Regions from separate parts of the Arthrobacter sp. M71 S08 genome, predicted to be linked through region 3. Evidence: riboswitches for the same ligand, from Rfam matches in the RefSeq annotation. Region 3 holds a riboswitch; each other region holds the start of a gene.
The links. Region 3 has a riboswitch for S-adenosylmethionine ahead of metX (homoserine O-acetyltransferase MetX). Riboswitches for the same ligand answer to the same signal wherever they lie in the genome.
Positions count from the first base shown of each region.

Region 1: linked by a shared signal. The riboswitch ahead of AC5RTB_RS04785 (rhodanese-like domain-containing protein) and the one ahead of metX (homoserine O-acetyltransferase MetX) in region 3 are both predicted to bind S-adenosylmethionine.
Region 2: linked by a shared signal. The riboswitch ahead of AC5RTB_RS04120 (bifunctional o-acetylhomoserine/o-acetylserine sulfhydrylase) and the one ahead of metX (homoserine O-acetyltransferase MetX) in region 3 are both predicted to bind S-adenosylmethionine.

Region 1 covers NZ_JBNHEY010000002.1:188,744-198,344, reverse strand. Annotated here, with positions in the region: gene AC5RTB_RS04810 (TetR/AcrR family transcriptional regulator) at 1-326, opposite strand, end outside; gene AC5RTB_RS04805 (NAD-dependent epimerase/dehydratase family protein) at 473-1,438, shown strand; gene AC5RTB_RS04800 (LysE family transporter) at 1,435-2,052, shown strand; gene pabB (aminodeoxychorismate synthase component I) at 2,056-4,113, shown strand; gene AC5RTB_RS04790 (aminodeoxychorismate lyase) at 4,272-5,126, shown strand; SAM riboswitch class IV at 5,217-5,342, shown strand; gene AC5RTB_RS04785 (rhodanese-like domain-containing protein) at 5,349-5,831, shown strand; gene AC5RTB_RS04780 (O-succinylhomoserine sulfhydrylase) at 5,905-7,113, shown strand; gene AC5RTB_RS04775 (COG4315 family predicted lipoprotein) at 7,193-7,843, shown strand; gene AC5RTB_RS04770 (sigma-70 family RNA polymerase sigma factor) at 7,857-8,369, opposite strand; gene AC5RTB_RS04765 (energy-coupling factor transporter transmembrane component T family protein) at 8,511-9,308, opposite strand; gene AC5RTB_RS04760 (ABC transporter ATP-binding protein) at 9,305-9,601, opposite strand, start outside.
Region 2 covers NZ_JBNHEY010000002.1:47,083-56,683, reverse strand. Annotated here, with positions in the region: gene AC5RTB_RS04140 (APC family permease) at 1-527, shown strand, start outside; gene AC5RTB_RS04135 (purine-cytosine permease family protein) at 579-1,985, shown strand; gene AC5RTB_RS04130 (amidohydrolase) at 1,982-3,634, shown strand; gene AC5RTB_RS04125 (flavin-containing monooxygenase) at 3,830-5,107, shown strand; gene AC5RTB_RS04120 (bifunctional o-acetylhomoserine/o-acetylserine sulfhydrylase) at 5,175-6,503, opposite strand; SAM riboswitch class IV at 6,547-6,663, opposite strand; gene AC5RTB_RS04115 (galactose oxidase-like domain-containing protein) at 6,818-9,160, shown strand; gene AC5RTB_RS04110 (sensor histidine kinase) at 9,328-9,601, shown strand, end outside.
Region 3 covers NZ_JBNHEY010000001.1:677,094-686,694, forward strand. Annotated here, with positions in the region: gene hutI (imidazolonepropionase) at 1-16, shown strand, start outside; gene AC5RTB_RS03120 (CPBP family intramembrane glutamic endopeptidase) at 112-900, shown strand; gene AC5RTB_RS03125 (VOC family protein) at 923-1,564, opposite strand; SAM riboswitch class IV at 1,884-2,018, shown strand; gene metX (homoserine O-acetyltransferase MetX) at 2,034-3,179, shown strand; gene AC5RTB_RS03135 (SGNH/GDSL hydrolase family protein) at 3,223-4,047, opposite strand; gene AC5RTB_RS03140 (alpha/beta hydrolase) at 4,126-4,842, shown strand; gene AC5RTB_RS03145 (class I SAM-dependent methyltransferase) at 4,882-5,496, shown strand; gene AC5RTB_RS03150 (RNA-binding S4 domain-containing protein) at 5,560-5,781, opposite strand; gene AC5RTB_RS03155 (DMT family transporter) at 5,843-6,811, shown strand; gene AC5RTB_RS03160 (M28 family peptidase) at 6,885-8,510, opposite strand; gene AC5RTB_RS03165 (hypothetical protein) at 8,730-8,906, shown strand; gene AC5RTB_RS03170 (universal stress protein) at 8,956-9,387, opposite strand.

The sequences.
Region 1 (9,601 bases), on a different contig from region 3:
TAACGGGCCGGCTCCCTCAGAGCCCAGCCGCGCACCGCATGTGCGAGCGCGAAGAACCGTCCCGCGTGATCGGAGGCAGCTGCCTGCGAAACGGCGTAGTCGACTTCGTCGCCGAGTTCGGTATAGGCATCCACCACCAGGAGTGTCAGGAGTTCATCCCGGCTCTTGACGTACCGGTACACCGCCGAGGACACCAAGCCCAGCTCCCGGGCGATGGCCCTCAGCGACAAGGCGGCAGCTCCATGAACGGCGAGGTGTTCCCGTCCTATCCGGGTGATGTCCTCCATGGTTTGGGCGCGGGCACGTTCACGCGGTGTGGGAGCCATGCACCAATGCTGCCGAAGCAAGAGAGCAGTGTCAACTTAAGAGAGCTGTGCTCTTGACACGACGGAGGGGGCCCGCACATACTTGTTTCGAGAGCAGTGCTCTCACTTTGCATCCGTCAAACCAACGATTGTCCAGGAGAAGAGAAATGGCACAGCTGTACATAGTGACGGGAGCCGGCCCGGTCGGCTGGACCGTGGCGGAACAACTGGCGGACCAGGGCGCAAGCGTTCGGGTCCTCACCCGCTCTGGAAGCGGTCCGGACCGTGCCGGCATCCAGCGTGTCCGCGCCGATGTGTCAGACCCGCGGCAACTGGAAGCAGCCTTCGACGGGGCGGCAGCCGTCTTCCACTGCATCCACGGTTCTGCCTACACCGCTGCGGCGTGGGAAGCGGAACTGCCCCGGGCCGAGCAGGGTGTGCTCGAGACGGCAGGGAAGGCGGGCGCCGTCGTCGTCTTTCCGGAAAGCCTGTATTCGTACGATCAGCCGGGTGAGGTCATGACCGAAGACTCTTTCCGGACGGCGTCCGCCGGCAAACGTGGAGTGCGCGCCAGATTGCTGCAGCAACGGGAAGCCTCGGCCACGGCGACGGTCAGCGTGGTCTCATCGGACTTCTATGGACCCCTGGTTCGCACCTCCCATGCCGGCGAGCGCGTGGTCCCACGGGTGTTGGCCGGGAAGACCATCCGGCCGTTGGGGAACGCGGACGTACCTCACTCCTTCACCTACGTTCCCGACCTCGCGGCAGCCATGATCGCGGCGGCGCGGCGCGAGCATGTCTGGAACTCCGTACTGCACGCACCGACAGCTCCCGCGCCGACACAACGCGGGATCGCCCAGGAGTTCGCGCGCGCCGCCGGCGGGCCGGAGCCACGGGTCCGCCCGATTCCGGGCTGGATGGTCCGCTCACTCGGAAGAGTCTCGAGCGACATGCGGGAGCTTGCGGAGATGCTGTATCAGTTCGAGAACCCGTTCGTGATGGACTCAGCGCGCAGCGAGGCACTCCTTGAACTCCGGCCTACTCCTCTTCGGGCCGGCGCGGCAGCGACTGTGAGCTGGTGGCAGGCGCAGGGGCAGGAGGTTGCGGCGGACGCCCCTAAGATTATTCAGTGACCCTCTCGATTTGGCTGGCGCTGGTCGGCGCCCAGACGCTCATCAGCTTCACTCCGGGAGCCGGTGCCGTGAATACCATGAGCAACTCCCTCACGGTCGGGTTCCGGCGTTCCATGTGGGGCATCCTCGGCCAGCAGGTGGCCCTGCTCGTGCATATTGCCGTGGTGGCGGCAGGGGTCGGGCTGCTGGTGGCCGGGTCGCCGCTGGCGTTCAACATCATCCGCTATGCAGGTGCCGCCTACCTGGTGTACCTCGGCATCCGGAAGTTCATAGAACCTCCGATTCCCGCCGAGGAGGCCGCCACGCTCTACGCCGAGGGCGCGGCGTCAATGTTCCGGCGGGGGCTCTGGGTGAACCTGCTCAACCCCAAGGCAATCGTGTTCTTCCTGGCGTTCGTGCCGCAGTTCATCCGACCGGAGCAGGAGCTTCTGGGCCAGTACGGTGCCCTGGCAGGCACCGTCGTCGTCATCGATGTTCTGGTGATGTGGCTCTTCTTCGCCGCCGCGGCCCGCTCCTTCAGCCGGTTCACCAGCGGACCGCGCGGACAGCGCCTGCTCAACCGCATCTTCGGCACGCTGTTCGTCGCCGTGGGCGCACTATTGGCATTCTCCTAAGTCATGGCACACAAGCCAGTGAACGCCGTCGTTCCGCTCATCATTGCCGTCGACGGCCGGTCGGGAGCAGGCAAAACCACGCTGGCTGTGGAACTCACAACACTGCTGCGGGAACACCACACCGTGAGCCTGTTCCACCTTGAGGACATCTACCCCGGCTGGGACGGCCTTGCCGACGGCATGGAGCGATACGTCCGCACAGTTCTCACCCCGCTCGCGTCCGGGGTGGCCGCCCGCTGGACGGCCTGGGACTGGACCGCGAACGACGACGGCGACACCCGCCTCACGCAACCGGCGGACATTGTCGTGGTTGAGGGGGTGGGTGCGGCGTGCGAAGCCGCGCGTGAGTTCCTCGACGTCGTCGTCTGGATCGACGCTGACGAGGACCTCCGACGCACTAGCGCGCTGACGCGCGACGGCGACACGTACACTCCGTTCTGGCAGCGCTGGTCGGACCAGGAGGAACGCTGGCTCGCGGACGACCATCCCGCACCCCACGCCGATCTGCTGGTGCAGGGTCACCGCGGAAACGCCGTTCCGGATCAGCTTCGCCGCGCCCTGAGCGGGTTGCCCCAGTGCGAGTTCCTGATGTCGATGGAACGGGCGGCTCGCCGCGGCCTCACCCTGCAGGTCGAAACCCTCGATACGATCCCCGAGGCCGCAGCGGTGTTCGGCGCGCTCTACGGGGCGGCTAGGTCCGCCGCCTGGTTGGACAGCTCCACCACCGAGGACCCACAGGGCCGCAGCCGTTTCTCGATACTGGCGGACGACGGTGGCCGGTTCGGGCAGCTCGCCCAGCACACCGACGGCACCACCCTGGTCACCGGCGGTCCGGTCACCGCGCGCGTCCCCGGGCCGTTCTTCCGCTGGCTCGACGGCGTGTGGGGCAGACGGGCCGTCCGGGTCCCCGACAACTACCCCGGCCCGTTCGCCCTCGGATGGCTCGGTTACCTCGGCTACGAACTGAAGCGGGAGACCGGCGGTTCCACAACACCGCACACCGACATGCCCGGCACGGTCCCCGATGCCTCGCTGCTCTTCGCGGGCCGCGCCGTCGTCCTCGATCACCATGACCGGCGCACCCACCTCCTGACCCTACGTGACGGCTCCCGCGACACTGACGCGGACGCGGATGCCTGGCTGGAACGGGCACGCGCCGTCGTGCTGTCGGGCGGAACCGCTCCGGCTCCGGCAATGCCGCCGGCGGCTCCCCGGTTCTCCGTGCGGGATACACGCGAGCAGTACCTGGAAAAGATCCGCGCGGCCAAGGCGGAGATCACCGACGGCAACTCCTACGAGGTGTGCCTGACAACCGCCCTGACCGCTCATGCAGAGGGCCCGGTTCGGGCGTTCGAGGCGTACCTCGGGCTTCGCCGCGTCAACCCCACGCCGTTTGCGCACTACTTCGCGTTCCCCGGCCTTGCTGTCGCCAGCACCTCGCCGGAGCGCTTCCTCCGGCTCGACTCCTCCGGCGGGATGCGGGCCGAACCGATCAAGGGCACGCGGCGCCGCTCCGCCGACCCTGACGAGGACGCCGCCCTGCAGGCCGACCTGCGCACCAGCGTCAAGGACCGTGCGGAAAACATCATGATTGTGGACCTGCTGCGCAACGACCTCTCCCACCTGGCGATCCCCGGCACCGTGACGGTGAGCCGCCTGTGCGACATCGAAACGTATGCAACGGTGCACCAGATGGTCAGCACCATCGACGCTCAGCTTCGGCCCGGGTCCTCCCGCGCCGAAGCAGTCGCCGCCGCGTTCCCTGCCGGTTCCATGACCGGCGCACCCAAAATCAGCACCATGGCCATCCTTGACCGGCTCGAAGGCGGGCCGCGCGGCGTCTATTCCGGTGCCGCCGGGTACTTTTCCCTCGATGGGGCGGCGGACCTCGCCGTCGTCATCCGTACGCTCGTGATGGAGAACGACGACGACGCCACCCGCCTTACGCTCGGTGTGGGCGGCGCGATCACGGCCGATTCCGACCCGGCCGAAGAGTGGGAGGAAGTGCGGACGAAAGCGTTCGGGGTGCTGTCCGCGCTGGGCTCGTCCTTCCCCCAATAGTCCGCACTGCTGGCTGCGCGGCCTTCCGTCACCTCATCCTTCTGTGGAAGCATTGAACAGGCCACCGGGACTGGGCCCAGCGTGGCCTGAACGAGGAGAGCAATCCGGATTCGCGAGCTTCGCCCGCCCCGGGGCCCCCGGTCGCTAGGCTGGTGCCCATGACTGTTCTGGTGTTCCTGGACCCCTCCTCCCCCGACGGCCGCATCGCGGACGCGACGCAACCGCAGCTCAAAGTCACTGACACCGGGATCACCCGCGGCGACGGCATCTTCGAGACCATGCTGGCGGTCAAGGGCGCGCCACGTAAGCTTCAGGCACATCTCGCCCGGCTGGCGACCTCTGCCGAGGCGCTCGAACTGGAGGTCCCGCCGTCGGACGCGTGGGAACGCGCCGTCACCACTGCGCTGAAGGAAGCCGACGACGACGGCGAACTGGTGGTCAAACTCGTCGCCACCCGCGGGGTGGAAGGCGCCGGGGCGACGGCCTGGGTGCTGGTCTCACCACTACCCAAGGGGCTGCGCGGACAGCGCCTCTCGATCCTCCTCCTGGACCGCGGTTATGACAGCGCCGTCGCGCAGCGCGCGCCGTGGCTGCTGATGGGCGCCAAAACTCTCTCCTACGCGGTGAACATGGCCGCACTCCGCTACGCCCGCTCCCACGGCGCCAACGACGTCATCTTCACCTCCTCCGATGGCAAGGTGCTCGAAGGCCCGACGTCGACGGTCCTGATCGCCCGGGTGATCGACGGCGTCAAGCACCTCATCACCCCGCAACTGGAGAGCGGGATCCTGCCCGGAACGTCTCAGGGGGCCTTGTTCGAGACCGCCCGGAATTCGGGCTGGGAACTCGGATACGGTCCCCTCGTGCCGGAGGACCTGTTCAATTCCGACGGCGTCTGGCTCATTTCGAGCGTCCGCCTCCTCGCCGAAGTCGAGTCGATCGACGGGAAGCCGGTCACTGTATCTCCGGAACTGACCGCCGAACTCGGAGCCCTCGTGGAGTCCGTGTCCTGAAGCGGGAGCATTTAGCGCGAGCACAGGCGTTACTGCACGTTACGGCCCAGCGTGGCAGACCGGGCGCCGCCGGTGCTACGTTCAATCCGGAGTAACGAGCGCCAGCGCCAAGCCCTGACTTGCTGGCCGGCAACCCTCTTTCACGGCGGGGTGCCTCAGGTGACTACTCGGCACCCCGATCAGGATCCACGATCACCAGCGTGCACAGCGTGAGGAGACACAGTGTCACAGCATTACACCCCCCATCAGCAGCCAGGCAACGGCTATGCCGGCGACATCACGCCACGCGAAGCGGTGGAACGCGTCAGCAAGGGCGCCGTCCTTGTGGATGTCCGCACAATTGAGGAGTGGCAAAGCGTTGGCGTCCCCGATCTCACCGACGCCGGCACCGCCCCCCTCTTTCTGGAGTGGAACCGCTCCGACGGCACCCGCAATGTCTCCTTCCTCAACCAGCTGAACGGCCTCAAGGGCAGGGAGCTACTGTTCCTCTGCCGCTCGGGTGTCCGCTCGGTTGCCGCGGCGCAGAGCGCAACTGCTGCCGGGCACACCGCCTACAACGTGCTGCACGGTTTCGAGGCGAACGGCGGCTGGCGCTCAAGCGGCCTTGCCACCACCACGCATGCTGAATCCGGCACCCCTGAATCCGTCACTGCCGAACCCGGTGCTGCCAGCCCGGCGAACGGCCAGGGCGACGCCGGTGAGTGAGTCCACGCCGCCGTCGTCGTTCTCTCCGGCAGCCGGTCGGGAGCCGATCGCCGGCAACGGCGGATACCCACGGATCCAACGTCCGGACGACGACACCGCCGCCTGGTCGCCCGACACCCTCGCCGTGCGCGGTGGGCTGGCACGGTCCAATTTCGAGGAAACCTCCGAGGCCCTCTTCCTGAACTCAGGATTCGTGTATTCCTCCGCCGCTGCGGCGGAGGCCGCGTTCACCGGCGATGTCGACCGCTTTGTCTACTCCCGGTACGGCAACCCCACGGTCGCCATGTTCCAGGAACGCCTGCGCCTTCTTGAAGGTGCAGAAGCATGCTTCGCAACCGCCAGCGGCATGTCCGCCGTCTTCACGGCGCTCGGAGCGCTCCTGGCTGCCGGTGACCGCGTAGTCGCCTCCCGCAGCCTGTTCGGCTCCTGCTTCGTCATCCTGAACGAAATCCTGCCCCGCTGGGGCGTGGAGACGGTCTTCGTGGACGGCTGGGACCTCAACCAGTGGGAAGAAGCGCTGAGCGTCCCTACCACCGCGGTGTTCTTCGAGTCGCCTTCGAACCCGATGCAGGAAATCGTCGACATCAGGGCGGTCGTGGAACTCAGCCACGCCGCCGGTGCGCAGGTCGTCGTCGACAATGTCTTCGCCACGCCGCTGCTGCAGCGGTGCACGGAACTGGGCGCCGACATCGTCGTCTATTCCGGAACCAAGCACATGGACGGCCAGGGCAGGGTCCTGGGTGGCGCAATTCTCGGCCGCAGGGAATTCATCGAGGGTCCGGTGAAGACCCTCATGCGGCACACCGGTCCGGCGCTGTCCTCCTTCAACGCCTGGACCCTCCTGAAGGGGCTGGAGACGCTATCCCTGCGGGTCAACCACTCCTCATCCTCGGCGCTGACCCTCGCCCGCTGGCTGGAAGCCCAACCGGCAGTGACCTGGGTGCGCTATCCCCTGCTCGAATCGCACCCGCAGTTCGATCTTGCCGCTGCCCAGATGACGTCCGGCGGCACCGTGGTGACCTTCGAACTGGACGCCCCCGAGGGCCGGGCGAAGGAGCGGGCGTTCGCGCTGCTCGATGCGCTGGACATCATTGACATCTCCAACAACCTGGGCGATTCCAAGACACTGATCACCCACCCTGCCACCACGACGCACCGTGCCATGGGACCTGAAGGACGCGCGGCCATCGGGCTGTCGGACGGCGTTATCCGGCTCTCGGTGGGCCTTGAGGACGTAAGTGACCTCCAGACGGATCTCGGCAAGGCCCTCGCCTCAGGCTGAAGCTGTGATTCACCTGTGAGTTCGGCCGCACATTGAACCATTCGGGGTAGCTCCAGCGTCTTCCCGGTAGAGGGGTCGAGTGGCCACTTCCACCCCCGGCGTCCAGGGGGTGATCACGGGAGGAATGACCATGAGTAAAGCAATGCGCGTCCTGTTCGCCGCCATCGCCATCTGCCTGCTGGCGCTGACCGGCTGTGGCGGCGCAGACACTGAAAGCGAGAACATTCCCGCCGGTGAAGAAACCGCCGCGGAAGCACCGCCTACCGAGGACCCCGCCGAGGTGGAGCCCACCGTGGAGGCAACGGATGGCGCCACCGACGGGATGACCGGCGAAGCCACAGAAGAACCGACCGGTGATGCTGCCGGCGGAGGAACAGTCGGAACGCCGCTCGGGGTAGCGGAAACCGACCTGGGCGAAGTGGTCGTCGACGCCGAGGGCATGGTGGTCTACGTCTTCACCAACGACGAGCCGGGTTCCGGAGTCAGCGCCTGTGAGGGTGGCTGCCTGGAGGCATGGCCGCCGGTGCTCAGCGACAGCGAGTCGCCCGAGGTGGAAGGCGTCACAGGAGAAGTGGGCACCATCGAAACGCCCGACGGCGACATGCAGGTCACGATCAACGGCATGCCGATTTACTACTTCGCCGAGGACGAGGCCCCAGGCGACACCAAAGGCCAGGGTGTGAACGAGGTCTGGTACGTCATCGCTCCCGACGGCACGATGATCCAGTGACGGTGGGACAGGCCTAACCTCCCGAGACCACATCCTGGGCAAGCAGCGCTGTCTTCAGGGAGCGCAGCGCGTAGTGAAGACGGGATTTCACGGTCCCCACCGGTATGGAGAGGGCCCGTGAAATCTCAGCCACCGTCTCGCCGCGGAAGTAGAAGTGCAGCACCACGTCACGGTGCTGCGGCGAGAGTTCATTGAGCGCATCCGTCAGCAACCAGGAGGTGAGAAGCTGCTCCACCTCGTCGTCGGAAGGAGTTTCCGGAACCTCGTCCACGTCGAACTCGTGGCGGCGGAAGCCGCTGCGGAACGAGTCAACGAGGATGTTCCGGGCAACCACAAAGAGCCAGGCGCGGATTTCAAGCTCGCTGTGTCCGCGCATGACCGGATGCTCCCAGGCCCGCAGCAGGGTCAGCTGGACCACCTCGTCAGCCAGGAAGGCGTCCGGGGTCAGGCGGCCGACGAACCGCCGCAACGGGCGCAGGTGGTTGTCCCTGATGACGTTGAGCCAGTCCGGCTGTCCATCGGCCATGTTCGTTCCCCACACTCGACATCGCTAGACATCACACCGCAGTACCAACAATTCATGCGGTGCAACATTGGGAAAAACCTGCTGCCTCCCGCAACGCTCTCTTCATGATGCACCTCCGAAGCGCGTTACGAACAGGGCAGGCTAGCCGAGAATGAAGTTCCAGGTCCCCGCAAGTACTGCCGCGGTGACTGCGAGTCCTGCTATCAGCAGGCCCACCAGGACAACGACGACGTCGACACTGCTGAATGTGCTCTCCCGCGCCCACGTGCGCGGACCTGCGCCGAAACCTCGCGCCTCCATGGCCACCGCCAACCTGGTGGCCCTCCGGATGGCCTGAACCATGAGCCCGAACGCCTGCCCGAGGAAGTTCCCTAAACGCGCGGCCGGATTGCCCTCATGGCTCACGCCGCGCGCATGCCGGGCGAGACCGAGCGTCCGCCATTCCTCGAACAGGAGCCCGACCAGCCGCATTCCCGCGAGCGCTCCCAGCACAAACCGGTGCGGTGCCTTCAGCCGCTGGGCGAGCGCGTCAGCGAGGTCCGTCGGGTCTGTGCTGGCGAGGAGGAAAAGCCCGGGAAGGGCGATCGCGAGCCCGCGCAGTCCAATGGCCATTCCGGCGTTGACCGAATCCTGCGTGAATAGCACGGGCCCCAGCTCGAAGAGAACCCGTCCCGTCTTCTCGGCGAGCAACGCGGTGCCATACGCGGCGACGATCGCTGCGACAACAAACGGCCACGTCCGCAGCAAAAGCCTGCGCACGCTGATTCCCAGCAACGGCAGCAGCAGCAGTTCACTGGCGAGAACGACGCCGGCACTCACCCAGTCCACGCTCAGCATCACCACCACGGTGATCACCACCGCGGCGAAGAGCTTCGAGAGCGGGTTCGCCCTCGGGAGCACCCGGCCGGTGATCTCGGGATACAGGACGTCGGCGCTCACGCCACCACCTCCAGCGTCGCGGAGGTTCCGTCCACGGCCACCACCCGGCTCCCCAACGCAGCCGTGTACTCACGGTCATGGGTCACCGAGACCACGCAGGTGCCTCCCTGAATGAGTTCGGCGAGCAGGGCAACCAGCTCGGCCCAGGTATTGGCATCCTGGCCGAACGTCGGTTCGTCCAGGATCAGGATGTCCGGGTTGGTGGCGAGCATTGTCGCAACGGACAGGCGCCGTTTCTCACCTCCGGAGAGAGTGTAGGGATTCGCCTTCAGCAGCCCGGTGAGGCGCAACCG
Region 2 (9,601 bases), on a different contig from region 3:
GTTACTTCCACCCCAAGCTGGGCACCCCTATCCGCGTCAACACGTTGTCAGGCGTAGTGGCGACTCTGTTCATGCTCGCTGCAATGCAACTGACCGGTACCAGCAGCGCCCTGTTCGGAGTGGTGCTGACCATCGCGATCTCCACCTTCCTGCTCAGCTACCTGCTGGCTATCCCGGCCGCAGTGAAGCTCCGCACCAAGTACCCGACTACCTATCGCCCATTCAAGGTCCCTGTCTCCGATACCGGATTCAAGGTGCTCGGCGCCATCTGCTTCGGCTGGATCCTGATCGGCTCATGGGTTGCGATCTTCCCCGGCACGCTCGATGTTCTCTTCGGCCTGGAATACAACTTCGAAGAGATCTGGGGCGTCTCCCAATTCACCTTCGAAGCGTTCGCCCTCGGTACGCTCGGCTGCATCCTCGCCCTGGGAATCGTGGGGTATGTCCGGGGCAAGAAGGTCCGTGACGCTGTGGCCCCTCGCGACGCCGCTGTAGCCGAGAACGAGCCGTTCACGTCCGGCGTCTGACTCAACCGGTCCACCAATCGTCCGCAACTCATCGCACGAAGGAGTGCACTCATGCTTGACACACTCAAGAACTCCCGCTCAAACAGGGCCACAAAAGGGGTCACCTTCGAACGCCGTCATATCCGCCCGATTCCCCTGGATGAACGACACGGCACCACGCGAGGATTGTTCTTCGTATGGCTCGGAATCAACATGCTTCCGCTAACGGTCGTCACCGGCGCGCTCGGGCCGACGCTGTTCGGTCTGTCCCTCGGCTGGACCATCACTGCGGTAATTATCGGCAATGTCATCGGTGGGTTAGGGGCTGCCTTGCACGCTTCCCAGGGACCCCAGCTGGGAATTCCGCAGATGCTTCAAGCCCGTGGGCAGTTCGGCTACTTCGGCGGAAGCATCCTCGCGCTCATCGCGCTCATCATGTTCCTTGGTTTCTTCGCTTCCAACCTCGTCGTTGCGGCGCAGAGCTTCGCGGCGGTTTTCCAGAGTGACTCGATCAACGCCGGGATCATTGTCTGTGCCGTGATCGCTCTCGCCGTCGCAATCTTTGGTTACGACCTTGTGCGCAAGCTGATGGGCATGTTCTCCGTCGTCGTCGGGGTACTCGTAGTGATCTCCATCTTCATCGCGGCGTCGAACCCTGCGACCTTTGCAGTGCAAAGCGACCTCGGCTTCACCGCGGCCGGCTTCTTCGGAATGCTCGCTATCGGCGTCACCTGGCAGCTTGCCTATGCACCCTACGTCTCCGACTACTCGCGATACATGCCACGCGAGGGCGGAGCAAAGCAGGCGTTCTGGGCCACCTACCTCGGTCTCGTCATCGGCACAGTGCTGGTAATGATCCTCGGTGCGTTCGTCGGCCTCACGACCACCGACGGTGACGCCATGGCTGCGCTTGGCGGACTGCTCGGAGGATTCGGTCCGATAGTGCTCTTTGCGTTCGGAATCGCCTCGGCGGTGATGAACTCGTCCAACATCTACTCCGGTGTGATGTGCTCTCTGACCGTATTCGAGACCCTCTCATCCAAAATTCGTATCGATACGGTCAAGCGCGTTGTCATGACAGTTGCTTATGCACTTCTTGCCATGCTCGGAGCGCTGCTGGGAAAGGATGACTTCCTGGTCATCTTCGGCAACTTTGTCACCATCCTGCTGTACGTCCTCATTCCCTGGTCGGCGATCAACCTGGTTGACTACTTCATCCTGCGGAAGGGTCACTACGCGGTGGATGAAATGTTCCGGCGTGACGGAGGGATCTACGGTCGTTGGGACAGGATCGGACTCGTGAGTTACCTCGTCGGCATCCTCGTGCAGATTCCTTTCATGGTGACCACGATGTACACCGGGCCATTTGCGGAGCCGCTCGGTTTCGTCGATGTTGCGTGGATGGTTGGGTTCGCGGTACCAGCAATCGTTTATGGTTTTTGGAAGCGTTCCGCGATCACCGCAGTGGGGGTGCAGTGAGCTCTCCGAGCCTCGTCATTACCGGCGCGCAGCTGTGGTCCCCTGACCGCAGCCGCGCCACCGCGCTAGCCGTCACTGATGGGAGGATTACCGCAGTCGGCAGCGACGATGAGATCCTCCCGCTTGCCGGTTCCGAGACTCAACTGATCGCAGCCGCAGGTGCGGCTGTCCTGCCAGGTTTCCATGATGCGCACATCCACGCACAAGCGGGTGGACTTGCGCTACTTGGATGCAATCTCGACGCCGCGCACTCACTCGAGGGATACGCCGGCCTCATTCGTGCCTTCGCGTCGAACCATGTCGGCGAATGGGTGGTGGGGTCCGGTTGGTTCGGTGACGTGTTTCCCGGCGGCCTACCGTCCCGGCATCTGCTCGACGAACTGGTGCCGGATCGGCCCGCTGTCTTCACAAGCCACGATGCACATGGCGTTTGGGTGAACACCGAAGCTCTTCGCCGAGCGGGCATCGACAGGAACACGCCTGATCCTGCGGCAGGTCGAATCGTCCGGGACTCACACGGCGAGGCAGCAGGCGTGCTTATGGATGCAGCGGGCGAGCTCGTCTCCAGGCTCATCCCTCCTCTCCGTCCAGAGGATCTCCGCCAAGGGCTACTGACGGCTCAACAGCACCTGTTCTCCCTTGGGATCACCTCGTGGCATGATGCAATCCTCGGTGCCTACCTGACCCTGCCCGACTCCCTTCCTGCCTACATCGAAACCATCATTGACGGTTCCCTGCGCGCACGGGTGACGGGGTCCATGTGGTGGCCTCCAACAGCCGGACCCGAGTACGTCCCAGAGATGCTCGAACGGCTAAGGGCGAGCGGTGAGGCTGGCTTCAACGTGCATAGCGTGAAGATTATGCAGGACGGCATCTGTGAAAACTGCACAGCCGCACTTATCGAGCCGTACAGGGGCGTGCATCCAGAAGCCCGCGGTGATTCCGTGATCAGCCCCGAGCACCTCGGCGAAATTACTGCAGAGCTCGACGCCGCCGGGCTCAGCATCCACTTTCACGGAGTCGGCGACCGCGCGGTCCGAGAATGCCTGGATGCCGTGGCCCACGCTCGCCGCCGGAACGGTAGGGGACAAAGACACCAGATAGCGCACCTTGACGTCGTCGATCCAGCCGACTTCGGCCGGTTCGGCGAGCTCGAGGTAACAGCCAACCTGCAACCCCTGTGGGCTCGGAACGACCAGGAGATTCTTGAGCGGAAGTTTCCCCTTATTGGCGAGGAACGGGCCCGATACCACTTCCCCTTCGCATCACTTCGCGACGCCGGCGCGCATCTCGCGATGGGCAGCGACTGGCCGGTGACCAGCCCTGATCCGCTGTGGGGCCTTCACACGGCGTGCACACGCACTGCTCCTTCAGAGGATGTGCACGCCCTGAATCCCGAATCGCGGGAGCCTGCCCAGCCGGAGGAACAGCTTGGTATTGATGAGGCCATTCGGGCGTACACGCTTGGGTCAGCCGAGGCTTCGGGGACAGCAGGCGAGCTGGGAAGCTTACAGCGGGGCAAACTCGCCGATCTGGTGGTTCTTACCGGCCGGATCGAGGGCCCCGAAGGTTTCGATCGCGTGCAAGTGGCCAGGACCATACTTGGCGGCGAGACGGTGTATGAGCGAGCACTAGATCAAACGTTATAGTCAAGCAGTCGAATCTGAATTTCAGATTCAAAAGGTCGGATTTATTAGTTATGCAGATGAAACACCACGGACAAGAATGAGATGACAAGGAGGTGCAACGGCAGCCATTTGATGGAGCCGGTCATCGCACCAGAGCGCACAACTTCGAATGTCGCTCACCCCAATCACAGTTCGTCTCATGCAGAGGAGATCCACATGTCCAACCCCGAGGTTGAGGTCCTCGTTGTAGGCGCAGGCCAAGCCGGCGTCGCGATGAGCGAACATCTGAGCGAGCAGGGAATTCCGCACCTGGTTCTGGAACGACACCGCATCGCAGAGCGGTGGCGCTCCGAACGGTGGGACTCCCTGGTTGCGAACGGGCCAGCCTGGCACGACCGCTTCCCCGGCATGACGTTCTCCGGCGTAGAGCCGGAAGCTTTCGCTTCCAAGGAGCAGGTCGCAGATTACTTTGTCGCCTACGCCGAGAAGATCGGAGCACCGATCCGATGTGGTGTGGAGGTGACGTCCGTGCGCCGGAACGTCGGCGCACCCGGTTTCAAGGTGACGACGTCGGCGGGAGACTTCACCGCACGCTACGTGGTGGCTGCTACCGGGCCGTTCCAGCGTCCGGTGATTCCCGCCGTCGTTCCCGACACCGCTGGTTTGACCCAGATGCACTCGAGCAAGTACCGCAACCCGGACCAGCTGCCCGAAGGTGCAGTGCTTGTGGTGGGAGCCGGATCATCCGGCGTCCAGATTGCCTCCGAGATCCAGCGGTCAGGCCGCCAGGTGTACCTGTCAGTGGGTCCCCATGACCGGCCCCCGCGAAGCTACCGCGGACGGGACTTCTGCTGGTGGCTCGGAGTGCTCAACAAGTGGGAAGCTTCCGCTCCTCCACAGGGCGCGGAGCATGTGACGATCGCGGTGAGCGGGGCCGACGGCGGCCACACCGTCGATTTCCGCACTCTCGCCGACGACGGCATCAAGCTGACGGGCCGGACCGTCTCTTTCGACAAGGGAACCCTGCGCTTCGCCGAGGATCTTCGGGACAACATCGCTAACGGTGATGCGCACTACCTTGCGCTACTGGACGAGGCTGATGCCTACGTCGAGCGCAACGGCCTTGATCTTCCCGAGGAGCCGGAGGCACGCGAGTTGCGACCGGATCCGGAGAGCGTATCCAATCCCCTCCTCGAACTGGATCTTGCAGATGCCGGCGTCACCACAATCATCTGGGCAACGGGCTTCGCCGTTGACTACAGCTGGCTGGAGGTCGATGCATTCGACGAGAAGGACCGTCCGCGGCAGCAGCGCGGGGTTTCCACTGAGCCCGGCATCTACTTCCTTGGGCTACCCTGGCAGTCACGCCGCGGATCGAGCTTCATCTGGGGCGTGTGGCATGACGCCAAGTATGTCGCTGACCAGATCAGCATTCAGCGCAGCTACCTTACGCACAACGAGCAGTCCGCGGTGGTGGCAGGCCTTTCAGCTTAGCGCGGTAACAGGCGCCGAATCCGCGGCCGGTCAGGGACTAAGACTCCTGACCGGCCGCTAATTTTCACTACTCGGCGCTGGCTGCACCCTTCGCCGCACGGAAGCCGGTCTCGAGATCCGCCAGAATGTCGTCAATATGCTCAAGTCCCACCGAGAGCCGGACCAAACCAGGCGCGACACCAGCGACAACCTGCTGTTCCGGGGAGAGCTGGCTGTGCGTGGTGGATGCCGGGTGGATGACCAGGGACCGGACGTCTCCGATGTTCGCGACGTGTGAATGCAGCTCGAGCGCGTCTACAAACCGCTTGCCGGCCTCGGCTCCGCCGGCCAGGTTGAAGGAAACAATGGCACCGGTCCCCTTGGGTCCGTAGTGACGACCGCGCTCGTACCACGGGCTTGACGGAAGCCCGGCGTAGGCGACGGATTCGACGTCGTCCCGTGCCTCCAGCCAGCGGGCAACTTCCCCCGCGTTGGCGACGTGGCGTTCCATCCGCAAGCTCAACGTCTCCAGTCCCTGGGAGATCAGGAAGGCGTTGAAGGGCGACACCGCTGAGCCCAGGTCGCGCAGGAGTTGAACGCGTGCCTTGATGATGTAGGACAGGTTGGCACCCAGGGCGCCGCCTTCCCCAAGGTCACGGCTGTAGACCAACCCGTTGTAGGTGGGGTCCGGCGTGTTGAAGCCGGGGAAGCGCTCCGGGTCCTTGCCGAAATCGAACTTGCCGGAGTCCACGATTACCCCGGCGATCGCTGTGCCGTGGCCGCCAAGGTATTTGGTCGCGGAGTGGACCACGATGTCCGCGCCCCACTCGAGCGGGCGGATCAGGTACGGCGTCGACAGTGTGTTGTCCACGATCAGCGGCACTCCTGCCTCATGGGCAGTGCGGGAAACGCCCTCGATGTCGAGGACGTCCTGACGGGGATTCGACACAACTTCGGCGAAGAACAGCTTGGTGTTGGGCTGGACGGCGTCGCGCCACTGGTCGAGATTGTCGGGGTCCGCTACGAAGGTGACGGAGATGCCGAACTTCTTCAGCGTGTGGGCAAACAGGTTGTAGGTGCCGCCGTACAGGCTTGGGCTGGCGACAATGTGGTCGCCAGCCTCGGCAACATTCAGGACCGCGAAGGTTTCCGCCGCCTGCCCGGAGCTGAGCAGGAGGGCAGCCAAACCGCCCTCCAGGCTCGCGATCCGCTGCTCCACCGCGTCCTGGGTGGGATTGCCGATGCGCGTGTAGATGGGCGCCAGCTCGGCCAGCGCGAAGCGATTAGCGGCGCTTTCGGCGCTGGGGAATACAAAGGACGTGGTCTGGTAGATGGGCAGTGCCCGGGCACCTGTGGTGGCGTCAGGCTCCTGCCCGGCGTGGATCTGGCGTGTTTCGAAGGACCATCCGTTGGACATTCAAGGCTCCTCTACTATTGGCCCGGCATGCTGGGAGCACCACGGGCCGCGCTTGCCATCCGGCCCTTCGCCGGACAGCCAGGTCCTCACCCGGGGCACCCCGCCGCGGATGGAGGGTTGCCGGCCAGCAAGCCGGGGCTTAATGCTGGCGCTCATGACCTACGCACAGTGTAGGCAGGCGAGCTGTAGTGGGCGCCAAGATGACGAAGATGTATCCGTCGAGAGCGAAGCCAGGTGAGCGGTCCCAAGATTCCTCCATGGCGCCCGCGTTAGCTTTTGCTAAGCGCGGGATGAATCCGGACGGAGGCGCACCGATGTCTCGACTTGTATCTGCGGTTGTGATGGTCTCCCTGCTGGTCGCGGGATACGGGGCGTCGGCTACGGCTTCGGCCGAGCCTTCGAGCGCGACCGGAGTACACGAGCACGGTCCGGTGGCTCCGGCTGTCGTCTCGGATGCGGCCCCGGAGTCCGAGGAACCCACCGCGAACCTGACGGTTCAGGCTGTGACAAGTGAGTCGCAGGGATCCTGGGGCCCGACGATCAAATTCCCGCTTGTCCCGGCTGCGGCGGCGCTGCTGCCTGGCAACAAACTGCTGACCTGGTCCGCCTACTCCCCCACCACGTTCAGCGGGGCCAGGGGATATACCCAGACGTCCATCCTGAACCTCACCACCGGCGAGGTGAGCCAGACCCAGGTGTCCAACACCGGTCACGACATGTTCTGCCCCGGGACGTCGATGCTGCCGGACGGGCGGATCATGGTCAGCGGGGGCAGTAACAGCACGAAGACCTCGCTGTACAACCCTGAGGCGAACAGCTGGACCGCGGGGCCAGCCATGCAGATCGCCCGCGGTTACCAGTCCAACGTGACCACGTCCACCGGCGAGGTGTTTACCATCGGCGGGTCATGGTCCGGCGGCGTCGGCAACAAGCACGGCGAGGTGTGGTCCGCCGTCGGGGGCTGGCGAAGGCTGCCAAATGTGTTGTCCGGCAGCATCCTGACCGCTGATCCCGCGGGCGAATACCGTTCCGACAATCATGCCTGGTTGTTTGCCGCCCCCGGCGGCCGTGTGTTCCACGCCGGGCCGAGTCGCCAAATGAACTGGATCTCCACCACAGGCAATGGCAGCATCACCCCGGCGGGTCTGCGCTCCGATAGCCCCGACGCCATGAATGGTAACGCCGTGATGTACGACATCGGGAAGATTCTCACCGTGGGCGGAGCACCTGCCTACTCGGGTATAAATGCCACCGCGCGGGCGGACACGATCGACATCAATAACGGAGTCACCGCGGCCCGGACCTCAAACATGGCCGTCAACCGGACGTTCGCGAATGGAGTCGCGTTGCCCGATGGCCAAGTGTTGGTGGTCGGTGGTGAGGCCGGGCCTGCTCCGAGGGCTCCGGAAATCTGGAACCCGGCGACCGGACTGTGGACCACGCTCGCCTCGATGGCCACCCCCCGCGCCTATCACAGCGTTGCCCTGCTGCTCCCGGATGGCCGTGTCTTTGTCGGCGGTGGTGGACTGTGCGGCAACTGCACAACAAACAATTTGGACGGACAGATCTTCACGCCGCCCTACCTGCTGAACGCAGACGGCAGCCCGCGCACCCGGCCGGAAATTTTATCCGCACCGACGTCGGCCGCGCCCGGCAGCACGATTGCGGTGACCACTGGAGCGCCGACCACCGAGTTCTCACTGATGCGGATGGGTACGGTGACCCACTCCGTGAACACCGATCAACGGCGGGTTCCGCTGACCGCGACAGCGGTTTCGGGCAACACAGCGTCGCTAACGTTGCCGGTGGATCCCGGCGTGCTGGTGCCGGGCAATTACCTGCTCTTTGCCGTGGACGGCAACGGCGTGCCCAGTGTCGCCTCGACGATCAAGATCGGTTCGCAGCAACCGGCTTCCGCTCCATTCCGTCCGAGCATCGGCAGCGCCGCAGATATAGTGGCGGCCGGGCCGGACGGCGTGCTGTGGAATTACCCGGCTACAGGCCAGGGCGGCTTCCAGCCCCGGCAGAAGATCGGTTCCGGTTGGTCCGGGCTGTCGAAGGGGTACGTGACCGACTGGAACAGCGACGGCGTCTTCGACATCATCGCGCAATGGAAGGACGGCCGGCTGAGTTTCTACTCCGGGAAGCATGGTGGAGGGTTCGCGCCCGCCCAGGCCATCGGTTCAGGATGGAGCAGCTACCACTTGACAATCGGCAGCTGGCGCACGGCCGACCGGTATCCGGGCATCGTTGCCTACGACGCTGCAGGGACTCTCTGGTACTACGGCAACGGCGCGGGAAAGGGCTTGAGTCCGCGCACCAAGATCGGAACCAGCTGGGGCGGCCTCTACCTCACCATGGTGGACTTCGACCAGGACGGAAGGCAGGACCTTCTCGCCAGGCGCAGCGACGGCAATCTGCTGCTGTACCGCTCCACGGGATCCGGCACCTTCTTCACCGAGCCCAGGCGCGTGGTAGGCACCGGGTGGAACGCTGTCGACAGCATCACCACGGTGGCGGCATTCACCAGCGGAAGCCAGGGAGTCATCAGCCGACTGACTGACGGAAGGCTCGCCCACTACCCCTATAGCAGGGGTGCGTGGGGCACGCGCACCATCGTCGGCTCAGGCTGGGGCGGATACAACATCTTCCGGTGACCCTCGGGCAACCAGCGGCAATCCGTGAGGATGCCCGGTTGGGTGCTGTTGGTCCCAAGGTTCCTTCAACCTGCGGAGGATACGAATGGTGGGCGGACGCTACCGCTGAAGCTGGTATCGAGGCTAGTCCGAGAGGCTCAATGCACCCGGACCGAGTGGGGGGACCGATGTCGAGTGACGAACGCCTTGGTGGGGAAAGCCCGGGACGCGCCCTTCGCCTGACGCTGGCTGGGTGGGCCGTTGGGATCGTCGTTACCGGCCTTGTGGTGTGGAGTCCCCACGTGCTGTTTGGCTACCGCAGTCCTGCCGTGCACTTAGTGCTGGACTCTGTGGACGCGTGCGTGGCTTTGCTGGTGGCATACCTGCTTGCCGGCCGGTTCAAGCGGCGGAGAAGGCTTCAGGACTTGCTCCTCGCCCAAGGCCTCGTGCTTCTGGCTGCCG
Region 3 (9,601 bases):
AGAGCGCGTGCGTTGACTCACGCGCGAGCAGGGGGCTCGTGTTTTTCGCTTCCGGGCAGCATAAGGGCTCAGGGCTTTGGCTGGCGGGGGACCGTACGGCACCATGAAGGCATGCCAACAGCCGAAACGAGCCAGCCGTCGTCGTTGTTGCCTACCGCGGGCCGTAAGAGGATCAAAGCCGAGATTTTGATTGTCCTGGGTCTGTCCCTCGGGCAGGCGGGGGTCTATGCGGTGGTTGAGCTGATTGACAAGCTGACCCGCGCGCCGCTGTCCGCGCAGACCACGCGGCTCAACCCGACCCTCGACGAACGGCAGTACTTCGATCTCACGTACCAGCTGCTGGGGATCTTCTTCGCGCTGGTTCCCGTGGTGCTTGTGCTCTTCCTGCTCACCGAGCCCGGGAAATCGGCGTTCCGCCGGATCGGCTTCACGTTCAGCAAGCCCAAGGTCGATTTCGGTCTGGGAGTGGGGCTGGCAGCGGTGATCGGCGTTGGGACCCTCGGGGTCTACGCCGCCGGGCGGGCGCTCGGTCTGACCACGGCGATCATTCCGACGGCGCTGGACACCTATTGGTGGACGCTGCCGGTGCTCGTGCTCTCGGCGATCCGCCATGCCGTGCTGGAAGAAGTGATCGTGGTGGGCTATCTGTTCGAGCGGCTCAGGGACCTGGGGTGGTCCGTCACCGCGATCATTGTGACCTCAGCGCTCCTGCGCGGGAGCTACCACCTGTATCAAGGGATCGGGCCGTTCATCGGCAACGTGATCATGGGCCTGATCTTCGGGTACGCCTACACCCGAACCAGACGGGTCATGCCGCTGGTGGTGGCTCATGCGCTCCTCGACATTGCGGGCTTTGTCGGTTTCGCGCTGTTCGGCCCGGCGATCGGCCTCGGGAACTAGCCCGGAGCGGGGGAGGCTCCAACTAGATCCTGACGGAGCCCTTCGGGGTCTCGAACGTGACCGACATGATGCCCGGGGTGCCGTTGGGAGCGATCCACTCCACGTCGACGTCGTCCAGCGGATGGTTGGCGGGGGTGCCGAGCCATTCCGTGACACGCTCGGCGGACCCTGCGATGGTCAGCGCACTGAGGCGTACCGACGCCGGCCGGGCCTGCGACGGGTGGAGGGACTCCGTGCCGTCATCCCAGCGGATCATATAGGGAACCTGCGGGTCTGCGATCAGGCCCTTGATGCCGATCTGCTGCCAGGTCAGCTCCTGGCCGTCAGGGAACTTGCGGTTGCCGGGTACGGCGCTGCGGCCGAGGCGCTCTTCGAAAGGTGCGAGGTCGTCAACGGCAACGCACCAGCCCATCCAGCCGCCGCCGGCTTCGGACCGGGCCCGCACGGCCTGGCCGAAAGGAGCCTTGTCCGATGCAGGATGGTCGAGAACCTCGACGACTTCCAGGTACTGGCCATTGGCCAGAGGGCAAATCATGTTTCGGGTACCGAACCGCGGGTGTACTCCACCCTTCACAAATTCGACGCCCAGGGCGTCGGAAATCCGGTCCGCAGTGGCCGTCAGGCCGTCGGGTTCGCAGGCATAAGACACATGATCCAGGCGCATGGCCCCATTTTGGCACTTTGTGATGGACGCCTCGACTAAGGGTTGCCTAAGTCACAGCTATCGAGGCTAGGTGCCCAAGTAAACCCCAAGGTCAGCCACGGATAGTTGTGCGGACAGGGAACCCGGTTCCGAGACCGCCGGAGTTTCCTGGCAGGGACGCCCATTGGGTGTCCCCCTTGGGTGGGGCTGCCCGTTGCCCATAGACGAGAGCGGCCCCACTCAAGCTCTGCCGCCGGGCATCGCCCTACCAACGTCGGACCATTTCACTGCGAGTCACAATACTTGCCCTTTCCCGCCCCGGTCGGGTTTTCTTGTACGAGGTCACGAGTGACAGTGCGGTGGGTTCCTTCCCGCCACCAGCCCCGGCTTACTGTCCGGCAACCCTCCTCTCGCGGTGGGGTGCCCCGGGTGACGACCAGGCCCTGCACGCAGTGTGCAGGAGCAAGCGCGATTCACAAAGGCGGCAGGTTTGACAGGGATCACCACAGCGGAACCGCACTACGAGGCGGAGTCTGCTGACGGCGTCGTCGTGCAGCGGCTCTCCATCGGCCCTTTCACACTGGAAACCGGCGGCCACCTGCCCGACGTCGTTCTGGCGTACGAGACGTGGGGGACGCTCAATGCGGATGCCTCCAACGCAGTGCTCGTTGAGCATGCGCTCACGGGCAGTTCGCACGTCGCCAGGGGAGACTCAACAGAAGACGGCTGGTGGGACGGCCTGGTTGGTCCCGGCAGGACCATCGACACCGACCGGTACTTCGTCGTGTCCATCAATATGCTGGGCGGCTGCTACGGGTCCACCGGACCCGCTTCGCTCGACCCCGACGGCAGACCGTGGGGCTCGAGGTTTCCCTTCGTCACCATCCGTGATTCCGTCCGCGCCGAGGCTCTGCTCGCGGACCTCCTGGGTATTGACTCATGGCACTCGGTGCTCGGCGGCTCCATGGGAGGTGCGCGGGCCCTTGAATGGGCGGTGACCTACCCGCAACGCGTTCAGCGCTGCGCCGTCATCTCCTGCGGAGCGGCAAGCACGGCCGAGCAGATCGCCTTTGCACAGGCGCAGGTACAGGCCATCAGGCTGGATCCGCGGTTTGCCGGCGGCGACTACTACGGGTCCGCGGGCCCGGAGCTGGGGTTGGGCCTGGCTCGGCGGATCGCGCACATCACGTACCGCTCGGAGGCCGAGTTCGACCACCGGTTCGGACGCGCTGCCCAGGGCCTCGAGGAGCCTTTCGGGTCACCTCTGCCCTCGGGGCGCGGGCGCTACCAGGTGGAGAGCTACCTGGACCATCAGGCGGACAAGCTGGTCGGACGGTTTGATGCCAACAGCTACCTGATCCTCACCGAAGCGCTGATGAGCCACGACGTCGCCCGCGACCGGGGCGGTCTCGGCACTGCGCTGGCCGACGCAACGGCGAAGTTCTTCGTTGCGGCGGTTGCCTCCGACCGACTGTACTGGCCCTCACAATCCCACGAGCTGGCATCCGCCCTGCCCGGCAATGTGGCCGTGCACACCATCGCCTCACCAATCGGGCACGATGCCTTCCTCACCGAGATAGCTCAGCTTGAACCGGCGCTGGAGGCCGCGTTCTACGACGACGACGGCGCGTTGTAGCCGCGACTCACCGCGGCCCGGCACCTGTCTCGTTTCCGAACCGTCAGGTTCCCGACCCCGGAGGCATGCCCGGGCCGAAGATGGGTGCAGGTTCCGGCCGCTTGGCCGTAATGCCGTCGCCGGAGGAACGGTGACGGATCCTGCGAAGTACCCACGGCACGAAGTACTCCCGTGCCCACACCAGGTCTTCGCTCCGCGCAACCCGCCAGCTCTTCGGCGGCAAAGGCTTCGGTTCCAGCGGCTGCAGCTGATGGCTGACCGCGAGCGTGTCCAGGACCATGAAGGCGATGGTGTGATGCCCGAGCGGTGAGAAGTGCAGCCTGTCCTCATCCCACATCTGGGGGTTCACCAGTTGACGCAGGGCCCACATGTCGGCGATGACGGCGTCATGCCTGGCGGCGACGATGCGGATGTTCTCGTTGTAGATCGCGGTCTTGGCCCGAATGCTGCCAAGGACGGTGTCCCGCGCATCCGGCCCGGTGAAGAGGACCACCGTGGCGCCGGTTGCGGCAAGCACCTCCACCGCGCCGTCGAGCTTCGCGGCCAGACGGTCCGGATCGCCGCCGGGACGGATCAGGTCGTTGCCTCCGGCAGAGAGGGTCACCAGGTCCGGTTTGAGTTCGACGGCGGGACCAACCTGGGTATCGAGGATCTCCTGCAGGAGCCGGCCCCGTACGGCGAGGTTGGCGTAGGCGAAGCTCTCATGCCCACGGCTGAGTTCCTCCGCCACCCGGTCGGCCCAGCCGCGGTAGCCGCCATGGCTGTCGGGGTTGGGGTCACCGATGCCCTCGGTGAAGGAGTCGCCCAGGGCGACGTAGCGGTTCCAGGGGTGGGGTTGGTCATTCAGTTCTGACGGGAGATCGTTCACTGTGTCATCCTTCCCGATGCGTGCCCCTACATGCCCGTAATTACTTCCTGCTCCCCGCAAGCATGCCACTATGGAGCAATGACGGATCTCTCTTCGCCCGACGGCTCTGCTGTGTCTGCTTCCGGAATTGCCGCTGAACCTGGGACTGCGCCTGGGAATGCCCCCGTGGTTGTCTGGTCGAAGCCCGAGGACGAGCGTGAGGGAACACCCCTGCTCGTGCTGCTGCACGGTCACATGGCCAACGAGGAAGACCTGATGGGCATCCTCGAATTCCTGCCGGACGAATTCACGGTGGCTTCCCTCCGCGCACCCGTAGCGCAGGGGCCGGGTTTCACCTGGTTCCCGCTGATGCAGGACGTCGCCTATTCCGTCGACAAGGTCACCTCGGCGGTCCAGGACGTCATCGACTGGGTGGACTCCATCAAGGAGCCGCACTCGAGCGTGACCCTCCTCGGCTTCTCAATGGGTATGGCTGTGGCCAGCTCAATGTTGCGTGCCCGCCCAACCGACTACGCTGCCGTCATCGGGCTTTCAGGCTTTGTGGTTCCGGCGGAAGGCAACGGGTTCTTCCGCGACAGCGAGCTCGCTGCCAATCCTGTGCCGTTCTTCTGGGGCCGCGACCAGGAAGACCCGGTTATCCCGGCTGACAGGATCGAGTTCACCCATGGCTGGCTCAACGGCCACTCGAAGCTGACCAAGGTTCTCTACGCGGGGATGTATCACAGCATCAATACGCAGGAACTGAAACATGTCCGGGAGTTCCTGCAGATGGTCGTGCCCGGGGTCCGCAGATGATGCACTGCGGCCCCGCAATCGCGGGCTAGACTCTCGAGCGTGGGAACAGAATCGCTCTGGGAGGCAGGAAAGCGTCAGGATCCCAACCGCTCAGCGGCCTATATCCGGCATTTTGAGCAGCTGACCGCGCAGGGCGCAGACCTGCACGGGGAAGCACGCTGTATCGACGCACTGGCTGCCCGAAATACCCGCATCCTCGACGCCGGTTGCGGGCAGGGCCGGGTCGGCGGTGAGCTTGCCCGACGGGGCCATACAGTGGTTGGGGTTGATGCCGACGCCGAGCTGGTCGAAGCTGCCCGGGCGGCCCATCCGGATTCCGTCTGGCTGGTGGAAGATCTGACCGAGCTGGACTTGCCTGCGCGCGGCATCGCGGAACCTTTCGACGTGATCGTCTGCGCGGGGAACGTCCTCGCTTTTCTGGCCCCGGGTACGTCGCGGGAGGTTCTGACGCGCTTGCACCGCCATCTGGCGAGGGGCGGGCGCTTGATTGTCGGGTTCGGCGCAGGGCGTGACTACACCTTCGACGAGTTCTTCGCTGACGCGGCCGGCGCTGGTTTCACCGTATCGCTGCGCCTGGCTACCTGGGACCTGAGAGCCTGGACGCCGTCGTCGGATTTCCTCGTTGCAGTGTGCGAGGCCGAACGCTCAAAGTAGCGGGTGCGCCGATCTATACCTACCTGCCGCCCGGCGATCTGTTGAGGGCATGCGTTGCGCAGGCTACCCCTGCACTATGGTGACGGTAACCCCGTTCACTGTCACTGCATCACCCGGGTGAAGTTGTCGTCCGCGGCGATCCTCGATCTCTCCGTTGACCTTCACCAGGCCGTTCTCGATCAGTTCCTTGGCCTCCACGCCGTCCTCGGCGAGGTTGGCCAGCTTGATCAACTGACCCAGCCGGATCATTGAGTCGCGGATAGCCACTTCTGTGTCATTGCTCATGGTTACATCATGCCTGCCCTGAGCGATCGGTCCGCACGCAACGTTGCCCTAGGGTTAACGGGTGTCTCACGCCCGCCAGCTGCCCGCCGTCGTCGGCCTCCCGTTGGCGATAGCTGCCGGGGTTGCCATACCACTCCAAAGCAGGATCAACGGCGCGCTGGGGCAAACCCTTGATGACGGTCTCGCGGCCGGTCTCATCAGTTTCGGTACCGGGCTGGTACTGATGATCCTCATTTCGCTTCTGCTCCCGCGCGGACGGGCGGGGCTTGCGCAACTGGTGCCGGCGGTACGTGAGCGGCGCTTTCCCCGTCTCTACCTCGCGGCAGGAGCAATCGGCGCGCTGTTCGTCTTCTCGCAGGCGCTCACCGTTTCAATCCTGGGAGTGGCACTGTTCACGGTCGCCGCCGTGATGGGGCAGACGCTGAGCGGGCTCGCCGTCGACAGGGTCGGGATAGGACCCGGAGGACGGCGCCTGATTACCCCCATGCGGGTGATCGGAGTGACGCTCACGGTAGCGGCGGTCATCTGGGCTGTTTCGCCCAGGATCGAAGGATCAGGTACGACGGCGGCACTCATCCTGCCGCTGCTGCTTCCAATCACGGCCGGCATTCTGGTGAGTTTCCAGCAGGCCATGAACGGAACCGCTGCCGTTCATTACGGCACTCCCATTACGGCGACCCTGATGAACTTCATCGCGGGATCGGTCGTGCTGCTGGTGGCCTGGCTGCTGAAGCTGCTGATAGCCGGTCCTCCCGAATCTCTGCCGGCGGAGTGGTGGTACTACATCGGCGGGCCGATGGGGTGCCTGTTCATCGGGATCGGGGCGCTCCTCGTGAGGTCCCTCGGCGTGCTGCTGACCGGCCTAGGAATGATCGCCGGACAGCTGCTCGGTTCGCTGGCACTGGACCTTGTTTTTCCGACGGCGGGCACCGTCGTGGTCTTCGCCACAGTGGCAGGCCCGGTCCTGGCGCTGGGCGCCATCATTCTCACCACGCTGCCCTGGAACCGGAGACTGCTGGAACGCCGTTAGATGAGGTAGAAGGGGCGGAGACGGGCCAATTCAGGTCTGTGGTCCCGTCCCCGCCCATTACTCTTTCCGACTGTTACCGGTCTGCCAGCTCGTGATCGTGGTCGTGCTCCGGATGGAGGCCGCCACCGCTTTCTGTACCGCCGCCAAGGGGGTTGCCCTGGAAGCTGCCGCCCTGCTTGAAGTTACCTTTCACGTCGTCTCCGACGCCATTCACGGCCGTGGTGTTCATTGCGTAGGTGAGTGTCAGGTGAGCAATTGCATCGCTCATCTGATCCAGTGATTCGATGCTGACGTTACCTGTGTCATCGCATGCAGCGTGGTAGCAGGAATCGTAGGAAACTCCGGCAACGCCACCGAACAGTTGAGCCTGTTCCTCGGTCTTGATGCCTTCGGCGCCGGTGAAGAGTCCACCGGCCGGGATGCCCTGGGCGATGAACGGTCCGTAATCGCTCCTGCCGCTGAATGCGGTCTCACCCGAGGGCAGGCCAACCGACGCGAAGTAATCGTGGAAGTCCTGCTCAATCTGGCCGGATCCGGCCGGCCCGGCGGCTGCGCCCGGCCCGACCGGGAAGGCGGAGTTGTCGCCGTCGTAGACGAAGCGGCCGAAGTTCGCTGAGCCGATCATGTCGAAGTTCAGGTACAGGCCTACCTTGGCCAGTTCTCCGGATGCCGCGAGGTCATTCACATAGTGGTGTGCGCCGAGGAGTCCATGCTCCTCTGCGCCCCACCAGGCGAAGCGGACCTTGTTGGCGGTCTCAACCTTCCGCATCGATTCCGCGACCGCAAGGATAGCGGCGCTTCCCGTGCCGTTGTCGTTGATGCCGGGACCGGCCAGGACGCTGTCCAGGTGCGCGCCGACCATCACCACGTTGTTGGCGTTGCCGTTCGCGGTCTCGGCGAGCACGTTGTAGGTCTCCCGGTTCTCCGAGATGGTGTCCGTAATGACCTGCCCCGTGACGTTGTCGCCCATCAGGGCAGTGCCTACCTCGTAGCTCGCACCGAGTACGGGTATGCCGATCCCCGGAGCGCTGAGCGTGCCGGCGATCGGTCCGGTGCTTCCCGGCAGTCCGGTGTTGAAGATGACAACGGCAGTGGCCCCGGCTGCTTCAGCATTGCTGGCCTTCTGCGCGAAGGAGCAGCTGCCGCGCTGCACCAGTGCGATTGATCCGGCTGCGAAACCGGTGAAGTCGGAGGATTCGCAGCCGCTGGTGTTGGTGGCGCCGACGGCGCCGGTGGTGTCGACCGTGGTGATCGCGCCGGTCGCGCTTCCTGCCCCCGAATAGGTCATGGTTGCGAAGGAATCAGCGGAGTACACCTGGGAGTCCGGGCTCGTCTGTGCGAGAACCGAAGGACTGAGCTCCTGGAAATAGGGAAAGGTGAACGATTGCACGACGGGGGAGTATCCGGCCGCCCGAAGTTTCCCCACCACGTAGTCCACGGAGTCGTTGTAGCCCTGTGTCCCGGACACCCGGGTTCCGCCGTTGGACAGGGCGATCGCGTCGAGCGCGTCGAGGTGGCCCACCACGCGGTCCACCGAGACGGCGGTGCGCAGCTTTTGGGAGGTGTTGTTGTTGCTGTTGTCATGGGTTGGTCCTGCGGTTGCTGCCAGCCCGCCGGTGGCAACGAGGGCAATTCCGCCGAGAAATGCAAGCGATGCTCGCCCAAAATGGGCGCGCTTTAGTAGAGCGTTTGGGATCACCGTTGTTCCTTCTGTCGCAAAGGTGCGCCTGCGGTCGCAGGCGCTCGAACCCCCTGTGACGCGGATCACGCCCCAGGGGGTCCGCTCAATCTATGGACACTTCTCCTGCCGCGTCAAGAGAACCTTACTGGCCGGTAGCTCGCCTGTAGATAACCGCTGCCGAGGCGCGTAAGGTCAGAAGTCCCGAGGTGGGGATAGTTCTAGGCAAAGGAGATTCTCATGGGACTGAGCAATATCATCAGGAGCGTAACGGGCCGTGCCGGAGGCAGGTCCGGGGGAACGACTCGCCGCACTCCGCGCACCGGCGGAATGGGAACCGGAAGGGGCGGAGTCAACCGCGGCGGTTCCGGAGGCGGAGTAGGTGGAATGATCCGCGGCATCCTCAACCGGCGGTAGGCTGAGCACTTTCTTCAGCCCACCGCCGGAGTCCTGGGGCGGCGTCGGATCAGGAAGCGGTCCGCACGACCAGTACGTCGCACGGTGCCTTGTGCACAACACTGCTTGCGACGCTGCCCAGGACGCGGCCAAGTCCTTTCACACCGACGTTGCCCACCACCAACAGTTGGGCGCCGGAACGGTCCGCTTCCTCGATCAGCGCGTCCTGAGGCTTGCCGCGCCGGGCAGCGGGGCGGATCGTCACACCGGAATGTTGTTCACGCAACCGCTCCGCAACCTCTCCGGCCATCGACAGCGCACGCTCCGCATCATCGAGAATGTACGTCTCGCTGCCGATTTTCACAACCTCGGTGTTGTCCGTGGTGTGGGCACTGAGCACAACGAGCTCGGCACCAAGGCCCCCGGCCAGATCAGCGGCCCGAGAAGCGGCCCTGTATGCGGTGTCACTTCCATCGACTCCCACAATTACGATTCCTGCCATGGTGCGTCCTCCTCCATACTCGACACCCAGAGTGGTGCCGGAAACTCAGCTAGGGGTGTGACCTGACAGGTCACACCCCTACCAGTATGGGAGGCGAGACCTTCCTTCGGCTTCATTACGGAAGGCAGCGTCCCGCTTACCGCAGGTCAGCCCCCGCTCGCGGGAGCCGTCGTCGGAGGTTTCGGTAGGCTAAGGTGGTAGCTTCGCCCGCCCG